4 regions of the Enterobacter sp. CP102 genome follow, and region 2 is predicted to be linked to each of the others. Evidence: predicted binding sites of a transcription regulator. Region 2 holds the regulator's gene; each other region holds the start of a gene.
The links. The regulator Fur, encoded in region 2, represses iron uptake genes when iron is present. The targets are predictions, from matches to a motif close to ATAATAATGAGAACNACTATCAA.
Positions count from the first base shown of each region.

Region 1: a site for Fur is predicted at 2,546-2,568, ahead of bfd (bacterioferritin-associated ferredoxin). Genes of this name have one in related genera too.
Region 3: a site for Fur is predicted at 5,071-5,093, ahead of sodA (superoxide dismutase [Mn]). Genes of this name have one in related genera too.
Region 4: a site for Fur is predicted at 2,382-2,404, ahead of zupT (zinc transporter ZupT). Genes of this name have one in related genera too.

Region 1 covers NZ_CP104014.1:4,321,307-4,328,988, reverse strand. Annotated here, with positions in the region: gene fusA (elongation factor G) at 1-1,172, shown strand, start outside; gene tuf (elongation factor Tu) at 1,242-2,426, shown strand; gene bfd (bacterioferritin-associated ferredoxin) at 2,603-2,797, shown strand; gene bfr (bacterioferritin) at 2,870-3,346, shown strand; gene N1249_RS20480 (A24 family peptidase) at 3,330-3,803, opposite strand; gene rpsJ (30S ribosomal protein S10) at 4,184-4,495, shown strand; gene rplC (50S ribosomal protein L3) at 4,528-5,157, shown strand; gene rplD (50S ribosomal protein L4) at 5,168-5,773, shown strand; gene rplW (50S ribosomal protein L23) at 5,770-6,072, shown strand; gene rplB (50S ribosomal protein L2) at 6,090-6,911, shown strand; gene rpsS (30S ribosomal protein S19) at 6,928-7,206, shown strand; gene rplV (50S ribosomal protein L22) at 7,221-7,553, shown strand; gene rpsC (30S ribosomal protein S3) at 7,571-7,682, shown strand, end outside.
Region 2 covers NZ_CP104014.1:1,321,351-1,329,032, reverse strand. Annotated here, with positions in the region: gene pgm (phosphoglucomutase (alpha-D-glucose-1,6-bisphosphate-dependent)) at 1-362, opposite strand, end outside; gene seqA (replication initiation negative regulator SeqA) at 387-935, opposite strand; gene ybfF (esterase) at 1,119-1,892, shown strand; gene ybfE (LexA regulated protein) at 2,022-2,309, shown strand; gene fldA (flavodoxin FldA) at 2,465-2,995, shown strand; gene N1249_RS06200 (ryhB-regulated fur leader peptide) at 3,208-3,294, shown strand; gene fur (ferric iron uptake transcriptional regulator) at 3,287-3,733, shown strand; gene chiQ (ChiQ/YbfN family lipoprotein) at 3,878-4,204, opposite strand; gene chiP (chitoporin ChiP) at 4,252-5,649, opposite strand; gene glnS (glutamine--tRNA ligase) at 6,098-7,682, opposite strand, start outside.
Region 3 covers NZ_CP104014.1:4,675,512-4,683,193, forward strand. Annotated here, with positions in the region: gene fieF (CDF family cation-efflux transporter FieF) at 1-704, opposite strand, end outside; gene cpxP (cell-envelope stress modulator CpxP) at 858-1,358, opposite strand; gene cpxR (envelope stress response regulator transcription factor CpxR) at 1,509-2,207, shown strand; gene cpxA (envelope stress sensor histidine kinase CpxA) at 2,204-3,577, shown strand; gene yiiM (6-hydroxyaminopurine reductase) at 3,631-4,305, opposite strand; gene sodA (superoxide dismutase [Mn]) at 4,377-4,997, opposite strand; gene rhaT (L-rhamnose/proton symporter RhaT) at 5,288-6,322, shown strand; gene rhaR (HTH-type transcriptional activator RhaR) at 6,323-7,171, opposite strand; gene rhaS (HTH-type transcriptional activator RhaS) at 7,245-7,682, opposite strand, start outside.
Region 4 covers NZ_CP104014.1:4,050,197-4,057,878, forward strand. Annotated here, with positions in the region: gene N1249_RS19080 (DUF1190 family protein) at 1-186, shown strand, start outside; gene N1249_RS19085 (glutathionylspermidine synthase family protein) at 189-1,349, shown strand; gene ygiD (4,5-DOPA dioxygenase extradiol) at 1,432-2,220, opposite strand; gene zupT (zinc transporter ZupT) at 2,417-3,190, shown strand; gene N1249_RS19100 (fimbrial-like protein) at 3,574-4,149, shown strand; gene N1249_RS19105 (fimbria/pilus outer membrane usher protein) at 4,229-6,751, shown strand; gene N1249_RS19110 (molecular chaperone) at 6,758-7,501, shown strand; gene N1249_RS19115 (fimbrial protein) at 7,504-7,682, shown strand, end outside.

The sequences.
Region 1 (7,682 bases), 1.8 Mb from region 2:
AGCCGTTTGCTGCACTGGCGTTCAAAATCGCTACCGACCCATTCGTGGGTAACCTGACCTTCTTCCGCGTGTACTCTGGTGTGGTTAACTCCGGTGACACCATCCTGAACTCCGTGAAAGCGGCACGTGAGCGTTTCGGTCGTATCGTACAGATGCACGCGAACAAACGTGAAGAGATCAAAGAAGTTCGTGCGGGCGACATCGCAGCAGCTATCGGTCTGAAAGACGTGACCACTGGTGACACCCTGTGTAACCCAGATCACCCGATCATTCTGGAGCGTATGGAATTCCCAGAGCCGGTAATCTCCATCGCTGTTGAGCCAAAAACCAAAGCTGACCAGGAAAAAATGGGTCTGGCTCTGGGCCGTCTGGCGAAAGAAGATCCATCATTCCGCGTATGGACTGATGAAGAATCTAACCAGACCATCATCGCTGGTATGGGTGAACTTCACCTCGACATCATCGTTGACCGTATGAAGCGTGAATTCAACGTTGAAGCTAACGTTGGTAAACCTCAGGTAGCTTACCGTGAAGCGATTCGCGCTAAAGTTACTGATGTTGAAGGTAAACACGCTAAGCAGTCCGGTGGTCGTGGTCAGTACGGTCACGTTGTGATCGACATGTACCCACTGGAGCCGGGCTCTAACCCTAAAGGTTACGAGTTCATCAACGACATCAAAGGTGGTGTAATTCCTGGCGAATACATCCCTGCCGTTGATAAAGGCATCCAGGAGCAGCTGAAGTCTGGTCCTCTGGCTGGCTACCCTGTTGTTGACATGGGTGTTCGTCTGCACTTCGGTTCTTACCATGACGTTGACTCCTCTGAGCTGGCGTTTAAACTGGCTGCTTCTATCGCCTTTAAAGAAGGCTTTAAGAAAGCAAAACCAGTTCTGCTTGAGCCAATCATGAAGGTTGAAGTAGAAACTCCTGAAGAGAACACCGGTGACGTTATCGGTGACTTGAGCCGTCGTCGCGGTATGCTGCGTGGTCAGGAATCTGAAGTAACTGGCGTTAAGATCCACGCTGAAGTTCCGCTGTCTGAAATGTTCGGATATGCAACTCAGCTGCGTTCTCTGACCAAAGGTCGTGCATCATACACCATGGAATTCCTGAAGTATGATGACGCTCCTAACAACGTTGCTCAGGCCGTTATTGAAGCCCGTGGTAAGTAATCCACAGGATTAAAACCTAAGTCCCGTGCTCTCTCCGAAGGGGAGAGCACTATAGTAAGGAATATAGCCGTGTCTAAAGAAAAATTTGAACGTACAAAACCGCACGTTAACGTTGGTACTATCGGCCACGTTGACCATGGTAAAACTACCCTGACCGCTGCAATCACTACCGTTCTGGCTAAAACCTACGGTGGTTCTGCTCGCGCATTCGACCAGATCGATAACGCACCAGAAGAAAAAGCTCGTGGTATCACCATCAACACTTCCCACGTTGAATACGACACCCCGACTCGCCACTACGCACACGTAGACTGCCCAGGCCACGCCGACTATGTTAAAAACATGATCACCGGTGCTGCGCAGATGGACGGCGCGATCCTGGTAGTTGCTGCGACTGACGGCCCAATGCCTCAGACTCGTGAGCACATCCTGCTGGGTCGTCAGGTAGGCGTTCCTTTCATCATCGTGTTCCTGAACAAATGCGACATGGTTGATGACGAAGAGCTGCTGGAACTGGTAGAAATGGAAGTTCGTGAACTTCTGTCTCAGTACGATTTCCCAGGCGACGACACCCCAATCGTTCGTGGTTCAGCTCTGAAAGCGCTGGAAGGCGAAGCAGAGTGGGAAGCGAAAATCATCGAACTGGCTGGCTTCCTGGATTCTTACATCCCAGAACCAGAGCGTGCGATTGACAAGCCATTCCTGCTGCCAATCGAAGACGTATTCTCCATCTCCGGTCGTGGTACCGTTGTTACCGGTCGTGTAGAGCGCGGTATCATCAAAGTTGGTGAAGAAGTTGAAATCGTTGGTATCAAAGAGACTGCGAAGTCTACCTGTACTGGCGTTGAAATGTTCCGCAAACTGCTGGACGAAGGCCGTGCTGGTGAGAACGTTGGTGTTCTGCTGCGTGGTATCAAACGTGAAGAAATCGAACGTGGTCAGGTTCTGGCGAAGCCAGGTTCAATCAAGCCACACACCAAGTTCGAATCTGAAGTGTACATTCTGTCCAAAGACGAAGGCGGCCGTCATACTCCGTTCTTCAAAGGCTACCGTCCACAGTTCTACTTCCGTACAACTGACGTGACCGGTACCATCGAACTGCCAGAAGGCGTAGAGATGGTAATGCCAGGCGACAACATCAAGATGGTTGTGACTCTGATCCACCCAATCGCGATGGACGACGGTCTGCGTTTCGCAATCCGTGAAGGCGGCCGTACCGTTGGCGCGGGCGTTGTTGCTAAAGTTCTGGGCTAATTAATTATCCCTGAATAAAAAAAGGACGCTTCGGCGTCCTTTTTTATTGTCTTCATTTTCCTTGTCACAAATTTTCGCATTTTTTGTTCGCTCCCGTCCCGCATCTCCGCGTTTGTGCTATTGTAATCATAACTATTCTCACTTACACTTTGCGCATAATTTGAACGGGAGTATTTATGTACGTTTGTTTATGTAATGGTGTGAGTGACAAAAAAATACGTCAGGCCGTTCGCCAGTTCCACCCTCAATCTTTCCAGCAGTTGCGCAAATTTGTTCCAGTTGGAAATCAATGTGGTAAGTGTGTGCGCGCAGCTCGCGAAATCATGCAGGATGAGCTTATGCAGATCCCGGAGTATAAAGAGATCGCTTAAGGCCCAATCTTTTTTTTGACATCCCTGTAGCCCCATCTACGCTTCAATAAGTGGAAGCGGAGGGACTATATAATGAAAGGTGATGTTAAAATCATAAGTTATCTCAATAAATTATTGGGAAATGAGCTTGTCGCAATCAACCAGTATTTTCTCCATGCGAGAATGTTTAAAAACTGGGGCTTAAAACGTCTTAATGATGTTGAATATCATGAATCCATCGATGAGATGAAACACGCCGATAAGTATATTGAGCGTATTCTTTTTCTCGAAGGTATCCCCAATCTTCAGGATCTTGGCAAACTGGGCATCGGTGAAGATGTTGAGGAGATGCTGCGTTCCGATCTGGCACTTGAGCTTGATGGCGCCAAAGACCTTCGTGAAGCCATCGCCTACGCAGACAGCGTCCATGACTATGTTAGCCGCGATATGATGATCCAGATTCTGGCAGATGAAGAAGGCCACATTGACTGGCTGGAAACCGAACTGGATCTTATCGATAAACTCGGTATCCAGAACTATCTCCAGTCCCAGATTAAAGTGGAAGATTGATTACACTTTGCCAGCCATAGCATAAACCCGCTGCCGCCAGAAATGGCCCGAAAGGCAGTGGGTTTTTCAATACCGGATTATCCGGGTAACGACAAAACTGGATACCAAGATACAGAAGCGCGGTGAGTGCCGCCGTTAATGCAAGGCCAGGCAAAACACACCACCCGTACCAGGCTCCAAGCGCAGCAAGATATTTCACATCCCCATATCCCATTCCTTCGCGCTTACTCGCCAGTCGATATCCCCAGTAGATAGCCGCAAACCCCGCGTAACCTGCTATTGCCCCAATTACCGCGTTGGGTAGGAAACCAGGATTAACGCAAAGATGAAAAACAAGACCGCTCCACAAAAGCGGGCAGAGATATTTGTCCGGTAAAATCCCGGCAAGGATATCGCTGCGAACCAGTAGCACCGTCAGAACAAGATAGATAATCAGAAAGGGGAGAGTGGTTAGCATGTCGATACCTCAGAGAGTGTTTCCGGGCATCCTCTACGCAACGCCAGCCAGTGGCAAATAGCAAACTTTAGAGCTGCGCACCTGTTTCAGGGAAAATGAGTTAACCGGGTTACATTTCATACCACACTGCGGCCCGACACGCAGTGTGGCCCCAGGCGCTTAATTACTAAACTACACTTGCGTCTGGCTCAGATTTACGTATAATGCGCGGGCTTGTCGTAATTGACGGCTGGTTCAATCTGAACCGGGGTAACTCATTTTGTTACTCAACAATGCTCCCAATTGGGGGGCTACGTAAGAACGGTTACACTCTCCCATCAATCGTAATGGGTTTGAGGAGTAATCATTTTCGTTTATAAAATAATTGGAGCTCTGGTCTCATGCAGAACCAAAGAATCCGTATCCGCCTGAAAGCGTTTGATCATCGTCTGATCGATCAATCAACCGCGGAAATCGTCGAGACTGCTAAGCGCACTGGTGCGCAAGTCCGTGGTCCGATCCCGCTGCCGACCCGCAAAGAGCGCTTTACCGTTCTGATCTCCCCGCACGTCAACAAAGACGCGCGTGATCAGTACGAAATCCGCACTCACAAGCGTCTGGTTGACATCGTTGAGCCAACTGAGAAAACCGTTGATGCTCTGATGCGTCTGGATCTGGCTGCCGGTGTAGACGTGCAGATCAGCCTGGGTTAATCAGGTCATCGAGCGATTGAGAGGTTGATACAATGATTGGTTTAGTCGGTAAAAAAGTGGGTATGACCCGCATCTTCACTGAAGATGGCGTTTCAATCCCAGTAACCGTAATCGAAGTTGAAGCAAACCGCGTTACTCAGGTTAAAGATCTGGCTAACGATGGCTACCGCGCTATTCAGGTTACCACTGGTGCTAAAAAAGCTAACCGTGTAACCAAACCAGAAGCGGGTCACTTCGCTAAAGCTGGCGTTGAAGCTGGCCGTGGTCTGTGGGAATTCCGTCTTGCTGAAGGCGAAGAGTTCACCGTAGGTCAGGACATTAGCGTTGAGCTGTTTGCTGACGTTAAAAAAGTTGACGTAACCGGTACCTCTAAAGGTAAAGGTTTTGCTGGTACCGTTAAGCGCTGGAACTTCCGTACCCAGGACGCTACTCACGGTAACTCCTTGTCTCACCGCGTTCCGGGTTCTATCGGTCAGAACCAGACTCCGGGCAAAGTGTTCAAAGGCAAGAAAATGGCAGGTCAGCTGGGTAACGAACGTGTAACCGTTCAGAGCCTGGACGTAGTACGTGTTGACGCTGAGCGCAACCTGCTGCTGGTTAAAGGTGCAGTTCCGGGTGCAACCGGTAGCGACCTGATCGTTAAACCAGCTGTGAAGGCGTAAGGGGATAGCAATGGAATTAGTATTGAAAGACGCGCAGAGCGCGCTGACTGTTTCCGAAACTACCTTCGGTCGTGATTTCAACGAAGCGCTGGTTCACCAGGTTGTTGTTGCTTATGCAGCTGGTGCTCGTCAGGGTACTCGTGCTCAGAAGACTCGTGCTGAAGTAACTGGTTCTGGCAAAAAGCCATGGCGCCAGAAAGGTACCGGCCGTGCGCGTTCAGGTTCTATCAAGAGCCCGATCTGGCGTTCAGGTGGCGTGACCTTCGCTGCGCGTCCACAGGACCACAGTCAAAAAGTTAACAAAAAGATGTACCGCGGCGCGCTGAAAAGCATCCTGTCCGAACTGGTACGTCAGGATCGTCTGATCGTTGTCGAATCATTCTCTGTTGAAGCGCCTAAAACTAAGCTGCTGGCACAGAAACTGAAAGACATGGCTCTGGAAGATGTGCTGATCATCACCGGTGAGCTGGACGAGAACCTGTTCCTGGCCGCACGTAACCTGCACAAGGTTGACGTACGTGATGCGACTGGTATCGACCCGGTTAGCCTGATCGCCTTCGACAAAGTCGTAATGACTGCTGATGCTGTTAAGCAAGTTGAGGAGATGCTGGCATGATTCGTGAAGAACGTCTGCTGAAGGTGCTGCGTGCACCGCACGTTTCTGAAAAAGCGTCTACTGCGATGGAAAAAACTAACACCATCGTTCTCAAAGTTGCTAAAGACGCGACCAAAGCAGAGATCAAAGCTGCTGTGCAGAAACTGTTTGAAGTCGAAGTCGAAGTCGTTAACACCCTGGTAGTTAAAGGGAAAGTTAAACGTCACGGACAGCGTATCGGTCGTCGTAGCGACTGGAAAAAAGCTTACGTCACCCTGAAAGAAGGCCAGAATCTGGACTTCGTTGGCGGCGCTGAGTAAGTCGGAGGAGTAATACAATGGCAGTTGTTAAATGTAAACCGACATCTCCGGGTCGTCGCCACGTAGTTAAAGTGGTTAACCCTGAGCTGCACAAGGGCAAACCTTTTGCTCCGTTGCTGGAAAAAAACAGCAAATCCGGTGGTCGTAACAACAATGGCCGTATCACCACTCGTCACATCGGTGGTGGCCACAAGCAGGCTTATCGTATTGTTGACTTCAAACGCAACAAAGACGGTATCCCAGCAGTTGTTGAACGTCTTGAGTACGATCCGAACCGTTCCGCGAACATCGCGCTGGTTCTGTACAAAGACGGCGAACGCCGTTACATCCTGGCCCCTAAAGGCCTGAAAGCTGGCGACCAGATTCAGTCTGGCGTTGATGCTGCAATCAAAGCAGGCAACACCCTGCCGATGCGCAATATCCCGGTTGGTTCTACCGTTCATAACGTAGAAATGAAACCAGGTAAAGGCGGTCAGCTGGCACGTTCCGCTGGTACTTACGTTCAGATCGTTGCTCGTGACGGTGCTTATGTCACCCTGCGTCTGCGTTCTGGTGAAATGCGTAAAGTCGAAGCAGACTGCCGCGCTACTCTGGGCGAAGTTGGCAATGCTGAGCATATGCTGCGCGTTCTGGGTAAAGCAGGTGCTGCACGCTGGCGTGGTGTTCGTCCTACCGTTCGCGGTACTGCGATGAACCCAGTCGATCACCCACATGGTGGTGGTGAAGGTCGTAACTTTGGTAAGCACCCGGTAACTCCGTGGGGCGTTCAGACCAAAGGTAAGAAGACCCGCAGCAACAAGCGTACTGATAAATTTATCGTACGTCGCCGTAGCAAATAATTTTAGAGGATAAGCCATGCCACGTTCTCTCAAGAAAGGTCCTTTTATTGACCTGCACTTGCTGAAGAAGGTAGAGAAAGCGGTGGAAAGCGGAGACAAGAAGCCCCTGCGCACTTGGTCCCGTCGTTCAACGATCTTTCCTAACATGATCGGTTTGACCATCGCTGTCCATAATGGTCGTCAGCACGTTCCAGTCTTTGTTTCCGACGAAATGGTTGGTCACAAACTGGGTGAATTCGCACCGACTCGTACTTATCGCGGCCACGCTGCTGATAAAAAAGCGAAGAAGAAATAAGGTAGGAGGAAGAGATGGAAACTTTAGCTCAACATCGCCATGCTCGTTCTTCTGCTCAGAAGGTTCGCCTTGTTGCTGACCTGATTCGCGGTAAGAAAGTGTCGCAGGCCCTGGACATCCTGACCTATACCAACAAGAAAGCTGCGGTATTGGTCAAGAAAGTACTGGAATCTGCCATTGCTAACGCTGAACACAACGATGGCGCTGACATTGACGATCTGAAAGTTGCGAAAATTTTCGTAGACGAAGGCCCAAGCATGAAGCGCATTATGCCGCGTGCGAAAGGTCGTGCAGATCGCATCCTGAAGCGCACCAGCCACATTACTGTGGTTGTGTCCGATCGCTGAGACTCTGGAGACTAGCAATGGGTCAGAAAGTACATCCTAATGGTATTCGCCTGGGTATTGTAAAACCATGGAACTCTACCTGGTTTGCGAACACCAAAGAATTCGCTGACAACCTGGACAGCGATTTTA
Region 2 (7,682 bases):
GGCGTTGGGGTAAAGCCGTTGTTTTCCTGCACAATGACGTCTACGCCATTGGCGGCCAGCACTTCCAGTACGGAAATAAATGCAGGCTCAGACAAGGCGTGGGTATCTTTCCCTACATAGCACGGACCAGTAACGCCATTTTTAGCGCGCTCTTCCGCGATGGCCTGGGCAATGGCCAGAATATGCGGTTCGTTAAAGCTGTGGCGCCCCGCGCTACCGCGGTGGCCAGATGTACCAAACTTCACTGCGTGTTCCGCGTTGCCTACCACCGGCTTCAGCACATAGTACTGAGCGGTCAGTTGGGCGACGTTAATCAAATCGCTTTGTTGTGCAGGTTGGCCTGCACGGCTGTGATTTGCCATTGCCTGGTCCTTCTTATGCAAGGGTTAAATTGTACCGCAAACCTTTTCAATCAATTCCGCCGGGAACTGCATGGACTGCATGATGTGTTCGACCATGCTGCACTTGCGCCCGGTGTTGGTATTGGTGATCACCCAATACGGGGTACCAGCCACGTGTTTGGGTTTGGTTTGATTGCCATTTTGCAACAGCGTCTGCTCGTCGCCCGCAAAATAGACGCGAGTACGACCATGCAGCGACTCGGTCGCTTCAGCAAACGCTTTGTTATCCAGTGAGTAGAGTGTAGACAGCACCAGCATAAAGCGGTTAACCGCTTTCTTCTGTTCTGCATACTCATCAGAGAGCAGTAGTTCGCGCATCGCACGAACTTTATCTTTCGCAGGTGTCATGGCAGGTTTGGCTTGCACCACAACGCTCGGCTGGGACACGACATCTTTCGCGACAGGAGTGACAGGCTGTGAGGCGGCGGAAATTTTAAGCATACGCCGTAAAATGTCGGACGCGCTCTCCCCGATATGCCGCGTTTGGCTGGCGATATACTGATAGAGTTCGTCATCAACTTCGATTGTTTTCATCTTAATCCAGTGCGATATCTTATCTGAATACAAGTCGTTGGGATTATAAGGTCAAATCCCAACAGCGGATAGCGTCAAGCCAGGTTGGCGGCAAAAGTCAGATTAAACTGGATCCTTGCAGCCGGGCGGCAGAATGGTCAACATGATACCCTAACCTGACATACGTAAAAAAAGAACTTTGCCATGAAATTGAATACCCGAGCGCAATCTGCACAATCGCCGAACAATAATTCTCCCATCGTACTGGTTCACGGTCTTTTTGGCAGCCTGGATAACCTGGGTGTACTGGCGCGGGATCTGGTTAGCGATCACGATATTTTGCAGGTGGATATGCGTAACCACGGTCTTTCCGGGCGCTCGCCAGAGATGACGTACGCCGCAATGGCGCAGGATCTTCTGGATACGCTGGATGCCAATCACCTCGAAAAGGTGACGCTGATCGGGCATTCAATGGGAGGCAAAGCCGTTATGGCACTGACCGCGCTCGCGCCGGAACGCATTAGCGGCCTGGTGGTGATTGACGTTGCCCCGGTGGATTATGACGTGCGTCGCCACGATGAGATCTTTGCCGCTATTAATGCGGTGACCGACTCAGGTGTTTCCACACGCCAGCAGGCCGCGGCCATCATGCGCGAACATCTTAATGAAGAAGGCGTGGTGCAGTTTCTGCTGAAATCCTTTGTCGACGGCCAGTGGCGCTTCAACGTGCCGGTGCTGTGGGATCAATATTCAGAAATCGTCGGCTGGCAGCCGGTTCCGGCCTGGCAACACCCTACCCTCTTTGTGCGCGGTGGTAATTCACCTTATGTCACCGAAGCCTGCCGTGATGAATTGCTCAGGCAGTTCCCCGAAGCACGAGCTCATGTGATCGCCGGTGCCGGGCACTGGGTTCACGCTGAAAAACCGGAAGCCGTGCTTCGCGCTATCCGTCGCTATCTCTCTGATACTGCAAATTGATTAAAAAGTCAGCGACCGGAAGCCTGCGGGCTTCCAGTCGTTGGCGTGCCGATGTGGGTGATGTATGATGGCGCGCTTATCGCCCGGGCAATAGCAGGGCGGCTTGTTTTCCCCCGAAGTCTCAAAATCATGGCCAAAGAACAAACGGACCGCACGACAATAGATCTGTTCGCGAATGAGCGTCGCCCGGGACGACCCAAGACAAATCCGCTTTCGCGCGATGAACAGCTGCGTATTAATAAACGCAACCAGCTTAAACGCGATAAAAATCGTGGGCTTAAGCGTGTCGAACTGAAACTCAACGCCGATGCCGTTGATGCACTCAACGAGCTTGCCAGCGCCCGTGATATCAGCCGCAGCGAGCTGATTGAAGAGATGTTGATCGCGCAACTCGAAAAATTGCACAGCAAGGCATAAGTCAGAAAACTCCCTTTCTCACCTTTTTCATGTAGCACAGAGTGCAGTCCTGCGTGATAGCTGTTTCCGCAGGGTTGTCTGTTCTGCTATTATTGCCCTTATCCGTGGACAAATTGCGCCACCATACCATTAAGTTTCAAGAGGTTATTTTACTCATGGCAATCATCGGCATTTTCTTCGGCAGTGACACCGGCAATACCGAAAATATCGCAAAAAACATTCAAAAACAGCTCGGTAAAGACGTTGCCGATGTGCATGACATTGCCAAGAGCAGCAAAGAAGATCTCGAAGGCTATGACATCCTGCTGCTGGGTATTCCGACCTGGTACTACGGTGAAGCACAGTGCGACTGGGACGATTTCTTCCCGACGCTGGAAGAAGTTGATTTCAACGGTAAGCTGGTTGCACTGTTCGGTTGTGGCGATCAGGAAGACTACGCAGAATACTTCTGTGACGCGCTGGGCACCATCCGCGACATCATTGAACCACGCGGCGCGGCTATCGTGGGTCACTGGCCAACGGCGGGTTACCACTTCGAGGCCTCTAAAGGCCTGGCCGACGACGATCACTTTGTGGGTCTGGCTATTGATGAAGACCGTCAGCCTGAACTGACCGCAGAACGCGTTGAAAAATGGGTTAAGCAGGTCCGCGAAGAACTGAACCTGGACGACATCCTTAACGCCTGATAATGAGCGGCGCAGCTTCGGTTGCGCCCGCTTGACCGGGTCAAACCGATTAAATTAATTGCTACAAACTTTTAACTTTTTCGCTCAGACCTGTACAATATCCCCCTGGCAATACGTGGGTGCTATCGAACAAGTTTGTTGGTGATACCACGTTTTTATAAGCATACTTTGCTTGAGACTTGCAGTTTTCATTTAGACATGGCAGTTCTATAATGATACGCATTATCCCAAGTGCATTCTCTGTCACTTCTTCCTTAGAAGTGAATCGTTTAGCAACAGGACAGATTCCGCATGACTGACAACAATACCGCATTAAAGAAGGCTGGCCTGAAAGTTACGCTTCCTCGGTTAAAAATCCTTGAAGTGCTTCAGGGACCAGACAATCACCATGTCAGTGCGGAAGACCTTTACAAGCGTCTTATCGACATGGGTGAAGAAATTGGGCTGGCGACCGTTTATCGCGTGCTGAACCAGTTTGATGACGCGGGCATTGTTACCCGTCATAACTTCGAAGGCGGTAAATCTGTTTTCGAACTGACCCAGCAGCACCATCACGATCACCTGATCTGCCTCGACTGTGGCAAGGTCATTGAATTTAGTGACGACTCTATCGAAGCGCGCCAGCGTGAAATCGCGGCCCGTCATGGCATCCGTCTGACCAACCACAGCCTGTACCTGTACGGCCACTGTGCGGAAGGCGATTGCCGCGAAAATGATCACGCGCACGACGCGAAGTAAGTACTCTTTTCATACTCTGAGCCAGCCGAAAGGTTGGCTTTTTTTTGCGCCAAAAAGCCCGGTGACGCTGCACTTACCGGGCCTACGGGTTATGACACCTTTGTAGGCCCGGTAAGCGCAGCGCCACCGGGCGTAGTGCAATTCTTATTTATTGTTGTTGCGGATCTCTTTCCAGATCTGATCGCAACGCTTCGCCACTTCCTGATCGTTTCCGGTTTTACGCGCCTGGATACAGGCCTGGTAATCCATCACGCGGACGTTTTCCTGAGTGGCGAACTGCTCATGCGCCTTCTCTTTCTTCAGCACATTAAGCACGCTCTGGCAGGCTTCGATTTTTTCTGGCGAGCCTTCAGCGGTATTAATACAGGCGCTGTAAGCCTCTTTCAGACGTGAGTCCTCTTTTGGTGCCTGAGTCTGCACACAAGCCACCAGCCCCGATGCCAGCATCGCGACGATTATGATTTTTTTCATCATTTTCAGTCTCCATTCCGGCGGGACTTAACCCGCCGGTCTGTTCATCAGAAGATTGTGAACGGGGCAATCACCATGAATTTCACGTCACGTTCATCCTGGAAGATGTTGCCGTAACCGCCCGCGTAACTTGGGATATCGGAGTGGTTGTCGTACTGAGTGAAGTGCAGTTTGAACATCGTGCCTTTCGCGCGACCATCCTGAAGGGTGTAAATCGCATCCAGGCTGTAAGAGGACTCTTTCAGACGATAGTTCGGATCGTAGTACGCGTCTGGTGTGGCCATATCGCCCGGTTTTGCATCCCATGCATAAGCGTACGAAGCCCCCACCGCCCAGCCTGGCAGATTCCAGTTTTTCAGGTCATACATGGCGCCGAAGAAGACAGCCTTTTCGCCATCGGCGTTGAAGTCTGAACGGTTATCCCACCAGATATCCAGACGACCGTTAGAGGACGCGTAGGTTGGGGTCATACGTTGAAGGAAGTAGCCCTGCTGGCCTTCGGCCTTCACCCATGTCCCTTCAAGACGTAAATCGACCTGGCCCACTTTGTAGCCGAAGGTTAACGCCTGTAACCACGCCGTGCCGTCGTAAATATCGTTGACCGTACCGCTGCTGGCTTTGTCGCGCGTACCGTAGAACTGATAGCTGGTGCTTAATGGGCTGCCAGCAATATCAAACTTGTAGCTTGCTTTGGCAAAATACTGGTCGATATAGCCTTCAGCCTGACCAAATGCGGCTTCAAGAACCAGGTCGTTTTTGAAATCGTACTTCGCGCCCAGCGAGTGAAGATAATCAACTTTGGTTTTTTTATCGTTCTGGTAGAACTTATCCATCTCGATATGCCACGGCGCTTTGTACTCGTTGGTCCACATATACGAGAAGCTCAATGCACCTGCATCGCCGTAGTCAAAATTCGCGCCGGCTTCTGCGCCCTGATAAGTACCAGGCATAAAGCTCCAGTGCGGCGCTAACAGCGTTTGTCCGGTTGGCTGAATATAACCTGCACGTGCCCATACCGGGCCATATTTGAATTTCGCAGCGGCCTTATACAGGCTGACTCCGCTTTTATCCCCTGACCAGTCTTCTTTATACGCTTTGTTGCTGGAAGAGAATGCGATTTCGTTCGGGTGGCCGCTGTCGCCATTTTCTGCCATTTCAATTGCGGTGAATGCCGCAATATCCAGGCCGAACATATCGGCGGCATAACCAGACTGGAAATCCAGGTTGGCGTTCCAGGTGGAGTGAGAAAGGTTGGTTTTGTATTTGTCTTCGGTGACGTCTTTACGGTCACGTTCACGCTGCCAGTAATAGATACCGCCCGTGAGAGTAGAATCATCGATGAAACCTGCCGCTTTAGCTTCTGGCGCGACAACCAGGCCCGACATTGCTGTCACACCGGCAATAGCCAGCGCCAGCGCACTACGTTTGCCACTGAACGTACGCATAGATTATTCCTCTTTGACGAATTAAAACGCCTAAAACGGCGAAAATATAAAAGACCAAAAGGTCAGGGGTAGTTAGAAATACCCTCGAATTAACTACCGTCTTTAGGTTATTTTTCGCGACGCGAATTATCAATGCTTTTTAGCAGCCAAAAGTCAGGATTATGACGAAGTGCACATAATTGGTAGTGATTTGTAACATTTCGCGCGAAGCGAGATTTCACGGGGGAAAGCGATTAAATTCAGAGGCTAATAAGAGTGGTTTGCGTTTATTTCCACCGGTTCTGCCTTTCCGTAATTCAACAAACTTTTTTTGAGAAAAATAAGTAGCTGCTCATTGACCTGTCTATTTCTCTATATCACTTTCGCCATGCCGTTAATGGCATGATCATTAAATAAAAAAAACGCCGCAATAAGCGGCGTTTGTTTCTCATTGACCAGGCAAGCGTTATTATTCGCCGACTTTCGCCCAAGTATCACGCAGACCCACAGTACGGTTAAATACTGGTTTTTCTGCGGTGCTGTAACGGCTGTCCAGGCAGAAGTAACCTTCACGCTCAAACTGGTACGCTTTACTGATTTCAGCGTCTTTCAGTGAAGGTTCCGCAAAGCCCTGCTTGATCACCAGAGATTCCTGGTTGATGGTTGCCAGGAAGTCATCCGCCGCACCTGGGTTAGGTACGCTGAACAGACGGTCGTAAAGGCGGATTTCAACCGGCAGCGCGTGTGCTGCGCTCACCCAGTGGATAACGCCTTTCACTTTACGGCCATCAGCCGGATCTTTGCTCAGGGTCTCTGCATCATAGGTACAGAAGATAGTGGTGATATTGCCTTCTGCATCTTTCTCTACGCGTTCAGCTTTGATCACGTAGGCGTTACGCAGACGCACTTCTTTACCCAGCACCAGACGCTTGTACTGCTTGTTGGCTTCTTCGCGGAAGTCAGCACGGTCGATCCAGATATCCGCGCTGAATGGCACGTCACGGCTGCCCATTTCCGGTTTGCTCGGATGGTTAGGCATGGACACCAGCTCGCTTTCACCCTGCGGGTAGTTTTCGATAACCAGTTTAACCGGATCGATAACAGCCATCGCACGTGGCGCGTTTTCGTTCAGATCTTCACGGATGCAGGATTCCAGAGAGGCAATCTCAATGGTGTTATCCTGCTTGGTGACGCCGATACGTTTGCAGAACTCGCGAATGGACGCAGAGGTATAACCACGACGACGCAGGCCAGAGATGGTCGGCATCCGCGGGTCATCCCAGCCTTCAACGTGCTTGTCAGTGACCAGCAGGTTCAGCTTACGCTTGGACATCACGGTGTATTCCAGATTCAGACGAGAGAACTCATACTGACGCGGATGCACAGGAATGGTGATGTTATCCAGCACCCAGTCGTACAGACGACGGTTGTCCTGGAATTCCAGCGTACACAGTGAGTGAGTGATCCCTTCCAGCGCATCGCTGATGCAGTGGGTGAAGTCGTACATCGGGTAGATGCACCACTTGTTGCCCGTCTGATGGTGTTCCGCGAACTTAATGCGGTACAGCACCGGGTCGCGCATCACGATGAACGGTGACGCCATATCGATTTTAGCACGCAGGCAGGCTTTGCCTTCTTCGAAACCACCGGCACGCATTTTTTCAAACAGCGCCAGGTTCTCTTCTACGCTGCGGTCGCGGTATGGGCTGTTTTTACCCGGCGCGGTCAGCGAGCCGCGATATTCACGGATTTCGTCGGCAGAAAGCTCGTCGACGTACGCCAGACCTTTATTGATAAGCTCTACTGCGTAAGCAAACAGCTGATCGAAATAGTCAGAGGAGTAGCAGATATCGCCAGACCAGTTGAAGCCCAGCCATTGCACGTCGTTCTTGATGGACTCAACGTATTCGATGTCTTCTTTTACTGGGTTGGTGTCATCGAAACGCAGGTTGCACTGCCCTTTATAGTCTTGCGCAATGCCAAAGTTCAGGCAGATGGATTTTGCATGACCAATATGCAGGTAGCCGTTCGGCTCCGGCGGAAAACGGGTATGA
Region 3 (7,682 bases), 1.4 Mb from region 2:
CGAAGATCGTGCGCACCGCTGACGCCAGGCCAGGAGGTCACGATAGTAAAAATTTCATCACGTTCTGCATCGGGAAGTGCGCGATCAAGCAGCGATTGCACCGCTTCATAACCCATCCGCAAGGCGCTGGATAAAATATAGATCCCAATCCCTAACGCAAACAACGCATCGGCCCGATGCCAGCCATACCATGCCAGACCAAGCGCAATAAGAATTGCCCCATTCATCATAACATCAGACTGATAATGAAGCATATCTGCCCGTACCGCCTGGCTTTGCGTTTTACGTACGACCCAGCGCTGGAACGTTACCAGAACAAGTGTGCTAATAAGTGCAATGATCGTGACGATGACACCAACACCGGGGTCGTTCATCGGCGATGGCGACACAAGATGCTGAATACCGGTTAAAAATAGAAACAGCGCAGAGCCGGAAATAAACATGCTTTGCGCCAGCGCGGCCAGCGATTCCGCCTTACCATGCCCAAAGGTATGTTCTTCATCTGCCGGTTGCAGCGAATAGCGCACCACCAGCAGGTTGGTCAGCGAAGCGGCAATATCGACCAGCGAGTCCACCAGCGCTGCCAGAATACTGACCGAACCGGTATACCACCACGCGAAAATCTTGATTATCAGCAAACACGACGCCATGACCGTCGCCGCAATTGCCGCCCGGCTCACCAGCCGTCCATAGGATTGATTCATAAACACTCCTGTCATGCCATGCCGCTAGTATAACGGATGCTTAGGGAGTCAAAGGATGAATAAACGGTTAACAACGATGATTGAAGGGCAAAAAAAACCCCCACGTCATGTGGGGGAAGACAGGGATGGTGTCTATGGCAAGGAAAACAGGGTTTACTGGTTACTACGGGTATTGCTACTGAAAAGCGTCATTTCTGAGCTTCGTTGCATCCGTGCAACCTCACGCAACTGGTCCATCCGTTGCTGATGTTTCTCGTTCAAAACCGCTTGCTGCTCGGGCGATAGCAGGTGGAACATCTGGTTGCGAACCCTGGCCATTTCGACCTGGCGGGCAACCTGTACCTGTGCCATTTTTTCTGCCTGAGCGCGTACAGCGCTTTCGTCAAAATTTTCTGCAGTGACAAGGCTATGCATTGTCTCCATTTCGCTAACATTAACAGGGGGCTGGTCTTGTCTTGCCCTCTGCATCAGATCTCGCATCTGTTGACGCTGATGTTCGGTTAAACTTATGCCGTCAAACATATGGCTTTGGCCGCTGTGCTGCGCTTCACTCTCTCCAGAGAGTCCGTTGTCGCCGATAATAGCTACGGCAGCCTGGCTAAACGCACTGAACGCCAGCGTTGAGGCCATGACGGCAGCGGTAACTTTGCGCATCACTTGCTCCCAAAATCTTTCGTGTCGCGATTCAACGAGAGACAGTCTACGATTCAGGCTGCAAACATGCGTCAGGGGGTGTAAAACAACGTAAAGTCATGGATTAGATAGCCTTGATGTCGTAATTTCTGCCTCGGAGGTATTTAAACAATGAATAAAATCCTGTTAGTTGATGATGACCGAGAGCTCACATCCCTTTTAAAGGAGTTGCTCGACATGGAAGGTTTCAACGTTCTGGTTGCCCATGATGGCGAGCAGGCGCTGAGTCTCCTTGACGACAGCATCGATTTACTTTTGCTCGACGTCATGATGCCGAAGAAAAACGGCATTGATACGTTGAAAGAGCTTCGCCAGACACACCAGACCCCCGTCATTATGCTGACCGCGCGCGGCAGTGAACTTGACCGTGTACTCGGCCTTGAGCTGGGCGCGGATGACTATTTACCGAAACCGTTCAACGACCGTGAACTGGTTGCCCGTATTCGCGCTATCCTGCGTCGTTCCCACTGGAGCGAGCAGCAGCAGAATACCGATAACAGCTCACCGACGCTGGAAGTGGACTCCCTGAGCCTGAACCCGGGCCGCCAGGAAGCGAGCTTCGACGGCGAAACGCTGGAACTGACCGGCACCGAGTTCACCCTGCTGTATCTGCTGGCACAGCATCTGGGCCAGGTGGTATCGCGTGAACATTTAAGCCAGGAAGTGCTGGGCAAGCGCCTGACGCCGTTTGACCGTGCTATCGATATGCATATCTCTAACCTGCGTCGTAAACTGCCGGAACGCAAAGATGGTCACCCATGGTTTAAAACCCTGCGTGGTCGCGGTTATCTGATGGTTTCCGCTTCATGATAGGTAGCTTAACCGCCCGCATCTTCGCCATCTTCTGGCTGACGCTGGCACTGGTTTTAATGCTCGTATTGATGTTGCCAAAACTCGACTCACGCCAGATGACGGAGCTTCTCGACAGTGAGCAACGTCAGGGCGTGATGATCGAGCAGCACGTAGAAGCCGAGCTGGCAAACGATCCGCCGAACGATTTAATGTGGTGGCGCAGGCTGTTTCGCGCTATCGACAAATGGGCACCGCCCGGACAACGCCTGTTGCTGGTCACCAGCGAAGGCCGCGTCATTGGTGCCGATCGCAATGAAATGCAGATTATCCGCAACTTCATCGGCCAGGCGGATAACGCCGATCACCCTCAGAAGAAAAAATATGGTCGGGTAGAAATGGTTGGCCCCTTCTCCGTGCGGGATGGGGAAGATAACTACCAGCTCTATCTGATTCGCCCTGCGAGCAACTCCCAGTCTGACTTTATCAACCTGCTGTTTGACCGTCCGCTGCTGCTGCTGATTGTCACGATGCTGGTCAGTTCACCGCTGCTGCTCTGGCTGGCGTGGAGCCTGGCAAAACCGGCGCGTAAACTGAAAAATGCCGCCGACGAAGTGGCGCAGGGTAACCTGAGGCAGCACCCTGAGCTGGAATCCGGGCCGCAGGAGTTCCTTGCCGCAGGCGCCAGTTTTAACCAGATGGTGAGCGCGCTGGAGCGCATGATGACGGCGCAGCAACGGCTGCTCTCGGATATCTCGCACGAGCTTCGCACTCCGCTCACGCGACTCCAGCTTGGCACCGCGCTGCTGCGTCGCCGCAGCGGTGAAAGCAAAGAGCTGGAACGTATCGAAACGGAAGCGCATCGTCTGGACAGCATGATCAACGACCTGCTGGTGATGTCGCGCAATCAGCAGAAAAACGCGCTGGTCAGCGAAACGGTGAAAGCCAATCATCTGTGGCATGAGGTGTTAGACAATGCCGCATTCGAAGCAGAACAGATGGGCAAATCCTTTACCGTCAACTTCCCGCCGGGGCCATGGCCGCTGTACGGTAACCCCAACACGCTGGAAAGCGCGCTGGAGAATATTGTGCGTAACGCCCTGCGCTACTCGCATACGAAGATTGAGGTGGCGTTCTCGGTGGATAAAGACGGGATCACCGTCATTGTCGACGACGATGGTCCAGGCGTAAGCCCGGAAGATCGCGAGCAGATTTTCCGTCCGTTCTACCGTACCGACGAGGCGCGTGACCGTGAATCTGGCGGTACCGGGCTGGGTCTGGCGATTGTTGAAACCGCCATGCAGCAGCACCGCGGTTGGGTGAAAGCCGACGACAGCCCGCTGGGTGGGTTGCGGTTAACGCTGTGGTTGCCGCTGTATAAGCGTTCGTAGCAGTTTGTGCCGGGTGGCGGCTTCGCCTTACCCGGCCTACATTCTTCCGTGGGTTATTTACCCCACAATCTCCGCGAATTATCCTCGATCTCACCGCTAATGCGGCGCTTCTGCATCGTTCTGGTCCAGCTGGTCGATAACCCCGCCGCCGACAGCAGGCGATGATACTGTTCATCGTCAAACGGCATATGCCAGGCAATCGCACAGGCGTCGTATACCGAGACATCACTCAGGCGTGACGCCAGCTCCAGCGGCGCGTCGGCAGAAACCTGCCCTGCCAGCACCACGCGGTACAGCCAGCCGGTTTTGCCCGCCGTTTGCAGCCGGGCCGACATATCGCTGATGCCGAAATGGTAATTCAGTTTGAAGCACGGTGAGCGCGGTTGCGTCACCTGAATCAGGGCATCACCCCAGCGGAAAATATCACCGATAAAGACGTTGTTCTCGGTCAGCCCTTCGGTCGAGAGGTTCTCGCCAAACGCCGGTGCAACAAACAGATCGGCCTGTTCGGGGAACTCAGCAATCCAGTGCTGATAGTGTTCGCGCGGATAGTGGCACAGCGCGCGCTCAGGCCCGCCGTGGATTTTCTTTTCGGCCTGCTCGTCGCCCGCCAGCCCGAGGTCGGTTAGCGTCAGTTCGCCGTCAACCTGAATTTTAGCGATGGCGCTCGGGCGGCTGCCGTCATACTCCCTGACCTTGCCTGTAAACACATTCACCGGGTAATGCATTGCTGCCTCCATTACGCAGATACAAAAAAAGCGAGTCATCAGACTCGCTTCTCACAGGCGTCAATGCAACCTTATTTTTTAGCGGCGAAACGCGCTGCTGCTTCGTCCCAGTTAACCACATCCCAGAATGCTTTGATGTAGTCAGGGCGACGGTTCTGGAATTTCAGGTAGTAAGCGTGTTCCCACACGTCCAGGCCCACGATTGGGAAGCCAGATGCGCCAGAAATTGCTTCACCCATCAGCGGGGAGTCCTGGTTTGCGGTAGAGACAACAGCCAGTTTGTCGCCTTTCAGTACCAGCCACGCCCAGCCAGAGCCGAAACGGGTAGCAGCAGCTTTTTCAAACTCAGCTTTGAAGTTGTCTACAGAGCCGAAATCGCGCTCGATAGCCGCTTTCAGGTCGCCCTGCAGGGTAGTACCGGTTTTCAGGCCTTTCCAGAACAGGCTGTGGTTAGCGTGACCACCTGCGTTGTTACGCAGAACGGTTTTCTTGTCAGCTGGCAGCTGGTCAAGTTTGGTGATCAGCTCTTCAGCAGACAGGTTTGCGAACTCTGGCAGGCTTTCCAGCGCTGCGTTCGCGTTGTTCACATAAGTCTGGTGATGTTTAGTGTGATGGATTTCCATCGTCTGCTTGTCGAAATGCGGTTCCAGTGCGTCGTAGGCATACGGCAGGGATGGCAGTGTATAACTCATAATCCTCTCCATTAGTGTCGGGCGGCACAGCTGTTAATGCCGCGTAAGCAGTTGGTTCATTATAGTTAATTAAATGATATTGAAAATGATTATCAATGCCGTAGTTTTTATAAGGTTATTCACCTTTCGCAACAATCCCGAAATTGTGAGTCTGCTCACGCGGTTAACGCGTTAATTGCCATTTAAAACCAAATTGCGGCAACCTTCTGAAGGTTCCTAATCCGCCTAATTTTTACACTCATCAAGTCGGCGGGAAGCCTCCGACATATAAAAACGATGAGGATGTAAAAATGAATCATGCGATTACGATGGGTATTTTCTGGCATCTGATAGGCGCAGCCAGTGCGGCCTGTTTCTATGCCCCGTTTAAAAAGGTTAAACACTGGTCGTGGGAAACCATGTGGTCCGTTGGGGGTACCGTCTCCTGGCTTATCCTGCCCTGGACCATTAGCGCCATGTTGTTGCCCGATTTCTGGGCTTACTACTCTTCTTTTAACGCCTCCACGCTGCTACCGGTGTTTCTGTTCGGTGCGATGTGGGGTATCGGTAACATCAACTATGGCCTGACCATGCGCTACCTCGGCATGTCGATGGGCATTGGGATTGCCATCGGTATTACGTTGATTGTCGGTACGCTGATGACGCCGATCCTCAACGGTAATTTCGATGTGCTGATCCACACCCAGGGCGGGCAGATGACGCTGCTTGGCGTGCTGGTGGCGGTGATTGGTGTGGCTATCGTGACCCGCGCAGGCCAGCTCAAAGAGCGCAAAATGGGCATTAAGGCCGAAGACTTCAACCTGAAGAAAGGTCTGGTGCTGGCGGTGATGTGCGGCATTTTCTCCGCAGGCATGTCCTTTGCGATGAACGCCGCCAAACCGATGCATGACGCCGCTGCCGCGCTGGGCGTAGACCCGCTGTACGTTGCGCTGCCAAGCTACGTGGTGATCATGGGCGGTGGCGCGCTGGTGAATCTGGGCTTCTGCTTCATTCGTCTGGCAAAAGTGAAGAATCTGTCGGTAAAAGCTGACTTCTCGCTGGCAAAACCGTTGATCATCACCAACGTGCTGCTTTCTGCTCTCGGCGGCCTGATGTGGTACTTGCAGTTCTTCTTCTACGCCTGGGGTCACGCCAGTATTCCGGCGCAGTATGACTACATGAGCTGGATGCTGCACATGAGCTTCTACGTGCTATGCGGCGGGCTGGTGGGTTTGATCCTGAAGGAGTGGAACAATGCCGGGCGTCGTCCGGTGGGCGTTCTGAGCCTGGGCTGCGTGGTGATTATTATCGCCGCCAACATTGTTGGCCTCGGCATGGCGAACTGATTACGCCGCCTTTCGACTGCGATGACGCCACTGAACCGGCGTCATCCCCACCTCGCGATTAAACACCACCGAAAAGTAGTTACTGTCCTCAAAACCACAGCGCATCGCCACTTCGCTGACCATCAGCTCCGTGTGTTGCAGCAGATACTGAGCATGGCAGATGCGCAGCTGGCGCAGATAGTGGTTCACCGTCATTCCCGTCTGAGTGCGAAACTGCTGGCGCAACGCGCGCTCGCTGCACTGCTCCTGCTCGCAGAATTTCTCCAGCACAAAGCTCTTGTTGAGGCTGCCGGCGAGGGTGGTAATGAGCTTGTCCAGCAGCGCTTCCTGTTCACTCGCAGAAGGGTTATCGGTGGCATAGCGATAGCGTTTGAGTGTCATAACCAGCTGGGCGAAAAGCAGTTCCGCCATCGGGTGGGCAAGCGGGTCGGCCTTCTGGCTCTCCTGTTCCAGCAGGGAGATCACCTGACGCACCTGGGTCATACCGTTGCTGCTTAAACGCCAGTGCGGTGTGCTGCTGGCATCGTTAAACCCGGGAATATGCGCGGCCCAGTCGACGTTGAGCTTGAGCCTGTCAGGGCAGTAAATCACGTTCTGCAACACCAGATCGTTTACTGAGGCGTAGGAATGTTTGTCTTCAGCGCGGATATAAAACAGGTCGCCGCGCGTAATGCGATAGGGCCGGTCGTTGAGCACGTGTAAGCCATTTCCCCGCCACACCAGCACCAGCTCGCAAAACTCGTGCGTGTGTTCGGCAAAAACGTTTTGCGGATAGCGATCGGCCACCGCAACGGACTGGCCGGCGGAGGCAAAAAAATCATTTTTGCGAAGGATTAACTGAGCAGCCACACCACAACCTCAACGGCGAATAACCTGACATTATTAGCTTTTTTGCGGCAAGAAAAGGGTGACTGCCCTCGCGTTACTGAAGTGATGCGTCCTTACCCTGGCGAATATCGCGCGGTGACCAGTTAAATTCCCGGCGAAACAGGGTCGAAAAATGGTTACTGTCGCCAAAACCGCAGCGATAAGCGATATCCGTGACGCTTTCGTCAGTATGGCGCAGCAGGTGGCGCGCTTTGATCAGGCGCAGGCGGTTGAGGTAGCGCTGCGGCGTGAGCCCGGTGTGATGTTTGAGCTGGCGATGCAGGGTGCGCAGCGATAACGAGAAATCATCTGCCAGCGTTTCCCAGCTGATATCCTCGGCAAAGTGGTCTTCCAGCCAGGCCATCAGTTGATTCAGCCGCGCATCGTTATTTTCCAGCCCTTCCACCAGGCTACTGCGACGCAGCAGTACCAGTAACTGCATAAACAGCAGCTCGCGGGTGGCGATGACATGCGTCTCCTGCCCGTCTTCACT
Region 4 (7,682 bases), 2.1 Mb from region 2:
GCCAGCGGTAAAGGTTACGGTGCTGCACAGCCTGGCCGTACAATGACCGTGCCGAAAACCGCGATGGCGCCAAAACCTGCGACCACCAGCACCATTACCCGCGGCGGTTTTGGTGAGTCTGTTGCAAAACAAACCTCCATGCAGCGTAGCGCAACGGGTTCTTCCACCCGCTCAATGGGCGGCTGATCATGGAACGAGTCAGTATCAACGAGCGCCCGGACTGGCGCGAAAAAGCGACCGAATACGGCTTTAATTTTCACACCATGTACGGCGAGCCGTACTGGTGTGAAGACGCCTATTACAAGCTCACCCTCGCCCAGGTAGAGAAACTGGAAGAGGTAACCGCTGAGCTGCACCAGATGTGCCTGAAAGTGGTTGATAAAGTCATCGACAGCGACGAGCTGATGGCTAAATTCCGCATTCCAAAACACACCTGGAGCTTCGTTCGCCAGTCATGGAAAACCAGCCAGCCATCGCTTTACTCGCGCCTCGACCTGGCATGGGACGGCGTGGGTGAGCCTAAGCTTTTAGAAAACAACGCCGACACGCCAACCTCTCTGTATGAAGCGGCGTTCTTCCAGTGGATTTGGCTTGAAGACCAGGTGAACGCCGGAAACCTGCCGGAAGGCAGTGACCAGTTCAACAGCCTTCAGGAAAAGCTGATTGAGCGCTTTGGCGAACTGCGTGAACAGCATGGCTTTAACCTGCTGCATCTCGCCTGCTGTCGCGATACAGAAGAAGATCGTGGCACAGTGCAGTACTTACAGGACTGCGCAGCCGAAGCCGAAGTGGCGACCGAGTTCCTTTATATTGAAGATATCGGTCTGGGTGAAAAGGGTCAGTTCACGGATATGCAGGATCAGGTGATCAGTAACCTGTTCAAGCTCTATCCGTGGGAATACATGCTGCGCGAGATGTTCTCGACCAAACTGGAAGATGCTGGCGTGCGCTGGCTGGAGCCTGCCTGGAAGAGCATTATCTCTAACAAAGCGCTGCTGCCGATGCTGTGGGAGATGTTCCCGAACCACCCTAATCTGCTCCCTGCATACTTCGCTGAAGATGATTTCCCGCCGATGGATAAATACGTCGTGAAGCCTATCTTCTCTCGCGAAGGAGCCAACGTGTCCATTATCGAAAACGGCAAAACGCTGGAAGCGGTTGAAGGGCCTTACGGCGAAGAAGGGATGATCGTCCAGCAGTTTTATCAACTGCCGAAGTTTGGCGACAGCTATACGCTGATTGGCAGCTGGCTCATCAACGATCAGCCTGCCGGGATCGGCATCCGCGAAGATCGCGCGCTGATCACTCAGGATCTGTCACGGTTCTATCCGCATATCTTCGTCGAATAAGGCTTGCCCGGTGGCGCTACGCTTACCGGGCCTACGCGCGACATGTAGGCCGGGTAAGGCTAAACCGCCACCCGGCATGTTTTTAACCGATCTGCACCGACAACATACTCAAACTCCCCATCTCAATACCATCAACCGGGATCGTAATCGGCTCCTGGCCGTCCCACGCGCCTAAGACATACAGCAGCGGCAGGAAGTGATCCGGCGTTGGGTTAGAGAGTGAACCGCCCTCGTGTTCCAGATAGTTCACCAGAGGGTGCTGCTCAACCGGACCTTGCCAGGTCAGATTCGCTTTTACAAAATCGTTGAATGATGTTGCCCACGGGTACGGCGTATTCTCTCCGTGCCAGCGTGCCGTACGCAGGTTGTGCACCACGTTACCGCTCGCCACCAGCATAATGCCTTCATCACGCAGTGATGCAAGCTTACGACCTATCTCCAGATGCCAGGCCGCAGGTTTAGTGCTGTCGATACTCAGCTGTACCATCGGGATATCGGCATCCGGATACATTTTGATGAGCACACCCCATGAGCCGTGGTCAAAGCCCCAGGCTTCTTTATCCAGCGCGACCGGAACAGGTGCCAGCAGATCCACCAGCTGCTGTGCCAGCGCAGGCGAGCCAGGTGCCGGATAATGCGTGTCATATAATGCCTGCGGGAATCCACCAAAATCATGGATAGTTTTTGGCGCTTCCATCGCAGTCACGCCTGTGCCACGGGTAAACCAGTGCGCGGAAACCACCACAATTGCTTTCGGGCGTGGCAACGTCTCTCCCAGATGACGCCAGGCGCGGGTATAGACGTTATCTTCCAGAACGTTCATTGGGCTGCCGTGGCCTAAAAACAGTGCTGGCATACGAGAAGAAGTCATGGTGATATCCTTACAGAAGGTGTCAATTTGATGATTCTACATTACGCGTAATCTGGTAAAGATGAACGCAGATAAGCGTGAAGATCATCATCAGGAAATTTGAATGTAAGGAATGTGTAAAGCAGAGTCTCTGCTCTCGCTTTGCCACAAATGAATCATTAATATTAATGAGAATCATTATCATAAGGAGCAGTGCATGTCAGTCCCGTTGATCCTGACAATACTTGCAGGTGCCGCGACGTTTATCGGTGCAATTCTTGGCGTGCTGGGTCAGAAGCCCTCTAACCGCGTGCTGGCGTTCTCACTGGGTTTTGCCGCCGGCATTATGCTGCTTATCTCTCTGATGGAGATGCTTCCTGCTGCGCTTGGCACAGAAGGCATGTCTCCGGTGCTGGGCTACGGCATGTTTGTGTTTGGCCTGCTGGGTTACTTTGCGCTCGACCGTATGTTACCCCACGCGCATCCTCAGGATCTTATGCAGAAAAACGTGGCACCGATGCCGCGCAACATTAAGCGCACCGCAGTTTTACTGACGCTGGGCATCAGCCTGCATAACTTCCCCGAGGGCGTTGCCACCTACGTGACCGCCAGCAATAACCTGGAGTTGGGTTTTGGCATTGCGCTTGCCGTGGCGTTGCACAATATTCCTGAAGGACTGGCCGTTGCCGGGCCGGTTTATGCTGCTACGGGCTCAAAACGCACCGCTGTCTTCTGGGCGGGCATTTCCGGGATGGCCGAAATCCTCGGAGGTGTGCTGGCATGGCTAATTCTCGGGAGTCTGGTTTCACCTGTCGTGATGGCGGCCATTATGGCGGCTGTAGCCGGGATTATGGTTGCGCTTTCGGTAGATGAGCTTATGCCGCTGGCGAAAGAGATCGATCCTGACAATAACCCCAGCTACGGTGTGCTGTGCGGGATGTCTGTGATGGGTCTTAGCCTGGTCGTGTTACAAACGGCTGGAATTGGCTGACTTTACGTCCGGGCGCTTAATCTAAAAGCGCCCGTTATATTATCTATATCATAGATATATCACTTAAATGCATGAAACAACCCACTCATTTACTTCATAAATCAATTTTCAATATAAAAAAGCGATGTTTGCACATCATAATTAAATTCTTATTTGATATATACCAATTAAAAGACCCAAAAAACACACCCTCTTATAATTACAGTGAATGAATTTAATTTTCATAACACACACTTTAATTAAAACTAAAATGCATTACTCCATTTCCCCTGTTAGATTTCCTCCCGTAATGAGCTGTAAATAATCTTGTCTGAGCGAGTATTACATCCGTGAGTTATTGAACAGCGCATTCTATTTTCAATTGTTTATAAAGGATTATATTAATGCGTAATAAAAAAGTGTTAGCACTCATCACCACCGCACTTATGTCCGGCTCTGCATTTAACGCCTTCGCTGACGATAGCCAGGGTTCAGGTAAAATCACATTTACTGGCGAAGTTATTAGTGCGCCATGTTCAATTGCTCCGGATGACGTAGACCAGACTATTGAGTTAGGTGATGTTGCTGACAGCGTACTGAACAGCGGTAAAAACTCCCTTCCCGTTGATGTGAATATTCACTTGCAGGACTGCATCCTGACCACAACCAGTGGGCAAACAACCACAACGGTTGATAAAGTGAAAGTCACCTTTACCTCTTCTGCAACCGATACCACCGATACCAGCCTGCTGAAAAACACCCTTGATGGCAACATCGGCGGCGCTACCGGCGTAGGTGTCCGTTTGCTGGATAGCGGAAACAATAAAGTCACCTTAGGTACACCGAAAGAAGTCAGTTTCCCAACGACTAACGCCTATCAGGAGCTGAACTTCAAAGCACGTATGGAGCCCGTATCCGGAAGCACTGCTACCCCGGGTAATGTTCAGGCACAGGCAAACTATGTGCTGGATTACAAGTAATAGCTTCTAATCATTTTTTTATTCCTGCCGGTGGTCGTCCACCGGCATTACGAGAACGCTTTATCAAATGAATGGTTTTATGCGCAAACATTCCGGCTTTGGCCTCAATAAACTATCCCTTTTAATAAAACGCTCTCTGCATACAACACTCTGTACAGCAGTATTATCTTTTCCAGCTATCGCAGTGGAATTCAACACCGATATGATTGATGCAGAAGATCGTAATAATATTGATATCTCCCAGTTCGAAAAAAAAGGGCATATCACGCCAGGAAAGTATCTGGTCCGTATTCAGGTGAATAAAAACACCCTGCCGCAAGCCATGACAATGGAGTGGTTTGCAACAGAAAATGAAAGCGGCTCGCAATTGTGCTTAACACAGAGCCAGCTTGAAGAATTTGGGCTCAGTAGTGAATTCATTAATACCCTTCATAATCTGAATAATACCGGTTGTCTGGATCTCAGTAGCAATCCTGAACTCACTTACTCGCTGAATAAAGCGACCATGGTGTTGTCTATCGTCGTGCCTCAGGCCTGGATGAAATATCAGGCAGCCAACTGGACACCACCCGAATATTGGGATGAAGGTATCGGGGGCGCACTACTGGATTACAACATCTATGCCAGCCAGTACGATCCTGACGGCGGGGATTCCAGCCAAAATATCAGCTCTTATGGTACGGCAGGCTTTAACCTCGGCGCATGGCGTTTACGTTCGGATTACCAGTACAACCAAAACTTCATCAATGGCCACTCCGTTGGCACCGACAGCAGCCTGGCAAGGACCTATCTCTATCGCCCAATTCCGTCTCTGGCATCAAAGTTCACGGTTGGGCAATACGATCTGAGTTCTGACATTTTCGATACGTTCCATTTTACCGGCGCATCCATAGAAAGTGATGAAAGTATGCTACCACCCGATCTGCAAGGCTATGCCCCGCAAATCACGGGTATTGCCCAGACGAATGCTAAAGTGACCGTTTCACAGTCAGGACGTGTGCTCTATCAAACAACGGTGGCCCCGGGTCCTTTCACCATATCCGATCTTGGCGATACGTTTCAGGGACAGCTGGACGTAGTCGTTGAAGAAGAAGATGGACGCAAAAGTACCTTCCAGGTTGGAGCGGCATCTATTCCTTTCCTGACCCGAAAAGGTCAGGTGCGATACAAATCCTCCATTGGCAAACCGACCACAACGGGGAATAACAGCGTTAACAACCCGCTGTTCTGGACCGGTGAAGCATCCTGGGGATGGCTCAGCAGTGTTTCACTCTACGGTGGCACAATGCTCACAGCCGACGATTACCAGGCCCTCACAACAGGCGTGGGTTTTAACCTGAACAGTTTTGGCTCTCTGTCGTTCGACATCACGGGTGCGGAAGCAAATTTGCGCCAGAAGAAAGACGAAAAGCAGCGTGGTTTCAGCTACCGGGCAAACTATGCCAAACGATTCGAATCCACCGGCAGTCAGGTCACATTCGCAGGATACCGCTTCTCCGATGAAGATTATGTCTCCATGAGTGAATACCTCTCTTCAAGAGAAGGTGATGATTCGGTAAGTAATGAAAAAGAGAGTTATGTCATCTCATTCAACCAGTATATCGATGCACTGGAACTGAACACCTATCTCAACCTCACGCGCAACACATACTGGAACGACAGCAGCAGTACTAACTATTCACTCTCTGTGAGCCGAAATTTTGATATTGGCAACCTGCGCGGATTGTCCGCTTCTCTGGCGCTAAGCCGCGTTCACTGGGATGACAGTGACGAAAACCAGGTCTACTTTTCATTTACCCTGCCGCTGGAACAAAGCCGTAGCATTATGTACAGCTATCAGCGTTCGGGTGGCGATAACACTTCGCATATGGCCTCCTATTTCGACTCGTCCGACAGAAATAATACCTGGAATATTTCGGCATCTGCCACGGAAGACGATCTCAGCAATGGTGAGCCATCATTGCGCGGTGGTTATCAACACTACTCGCCTTATGGCCGCCTGAACCTCAGCGGCAGCGTACAACCCAACCATTACAACTCTGTCAGCGCAGGCTGGAATGGTTCATTCACCGCCACCCGCTATGGTATGGCGCTGCATGATTACAGCCCGGCAGATAACGCCCGCATGATGGTCGATGCCGAGGGTGTGGCAGGTATTGAAGTCAATGGCTCACGGACGCGAACAAATACATTCGGCATTGCCGTGGTTCCGTCACTGACAAACTACACCACTTCCACGCTTCGCGTTAACAGCAACAATTTGCCAGACGGGGTGGATATCGAAAACTCCGTCATTCGCACCACGCTAACGGAAGGCGCCATCGGATATAGCAAACTCAATGCCACCACCGGTTACCAAATCGTTGGCGTTATTCGCCAGGAAAACGGTCAGTTCCCCCCTCTGGGCATCAGCATCATCGATAAAGCCTCTGGCAAAGAAGTCGGGCTGGTTGCAGAAGAAGGGTTCGCTTATCTCAGCGGGATTCAGGAAAACAGTACGTTACGTCTGACCTGGTCTGGCAAAACGTGCGAAATTACGCCGCCGAACCAAAGCAATCTCAGCGGTGACGCTATATTTTTACCTTGTAAAACAGTGCATTAATTCAGGATGAATAAAATGAACATCTCCATTTTCTCAAAGGGACTTATCTGTTTCCTCGGCGTTTGTAATTTTGCACACGCCACCGTATCGCCCGACAGAACTCGCATCATTTTCAACGCCTCAGCAAAAAGCGTGTCGGTCAGGCTGACGAACCAGAGTAAAACCGACCCTTATCTGGCTCAGTCGTGGATAGAGGACAAAGAGGGTAAAAAAACACGCGAGTTTATCTCCCCTATTCCGCCATTGTTGCGTATCGAGCCTGACGAACAGGCGCAGGTACGCCTGATGGCACAGCAAAACCTCAGCCGGCTTCCAGCCGATCGGGAGTCGCTGTTTTATTACAACATGCGGGAGATACCACCAAAAGCAGAGCAGGAGAACGTGATGCAAATTGCTATGCAAAGCCGCCTTAAACTGTTCTGGCGGCCAAAAGCTATTGAGCTGAAAGAGGGACAATTTGTACCACTGGATAAAGTGGTCATATCCCGTTCTTCTGACGGCCTGCAACTCAAAAATTCCAGCCCCTATTATATCACCGTGGGATATATCGGACTGAATGGCAAAACGCTGCTACCAGGCGCAGAAAGCGTGATGGTTGAACCTTTCGGTCAGGCCTCTCAGACGCTACCAAATTTACCTGCAGAATTTCAGATTGGTTATGTCGGCGATTACGGCGGGCTGGAAATGTTTAAAGTGAGCTGCAATGCGGTGCAGACCAACTGCCAGAGCAAGCCGGTGAAAAAGGGATAATAATGAAAAAAGTCTACCTCGCTATGATCGTTATTTGCTGCATGTTTTCATCCTCCGCATGGGCATTAAACTGCTATAAAAATAGTTCTGGCGGCGCAAGCCTGGTCACGACAACACTTCCGGCTTTCACCGTACCGGCCAATGCGCCGTCAGGACAGAAAATCTGGGAAAGTGGCGATCT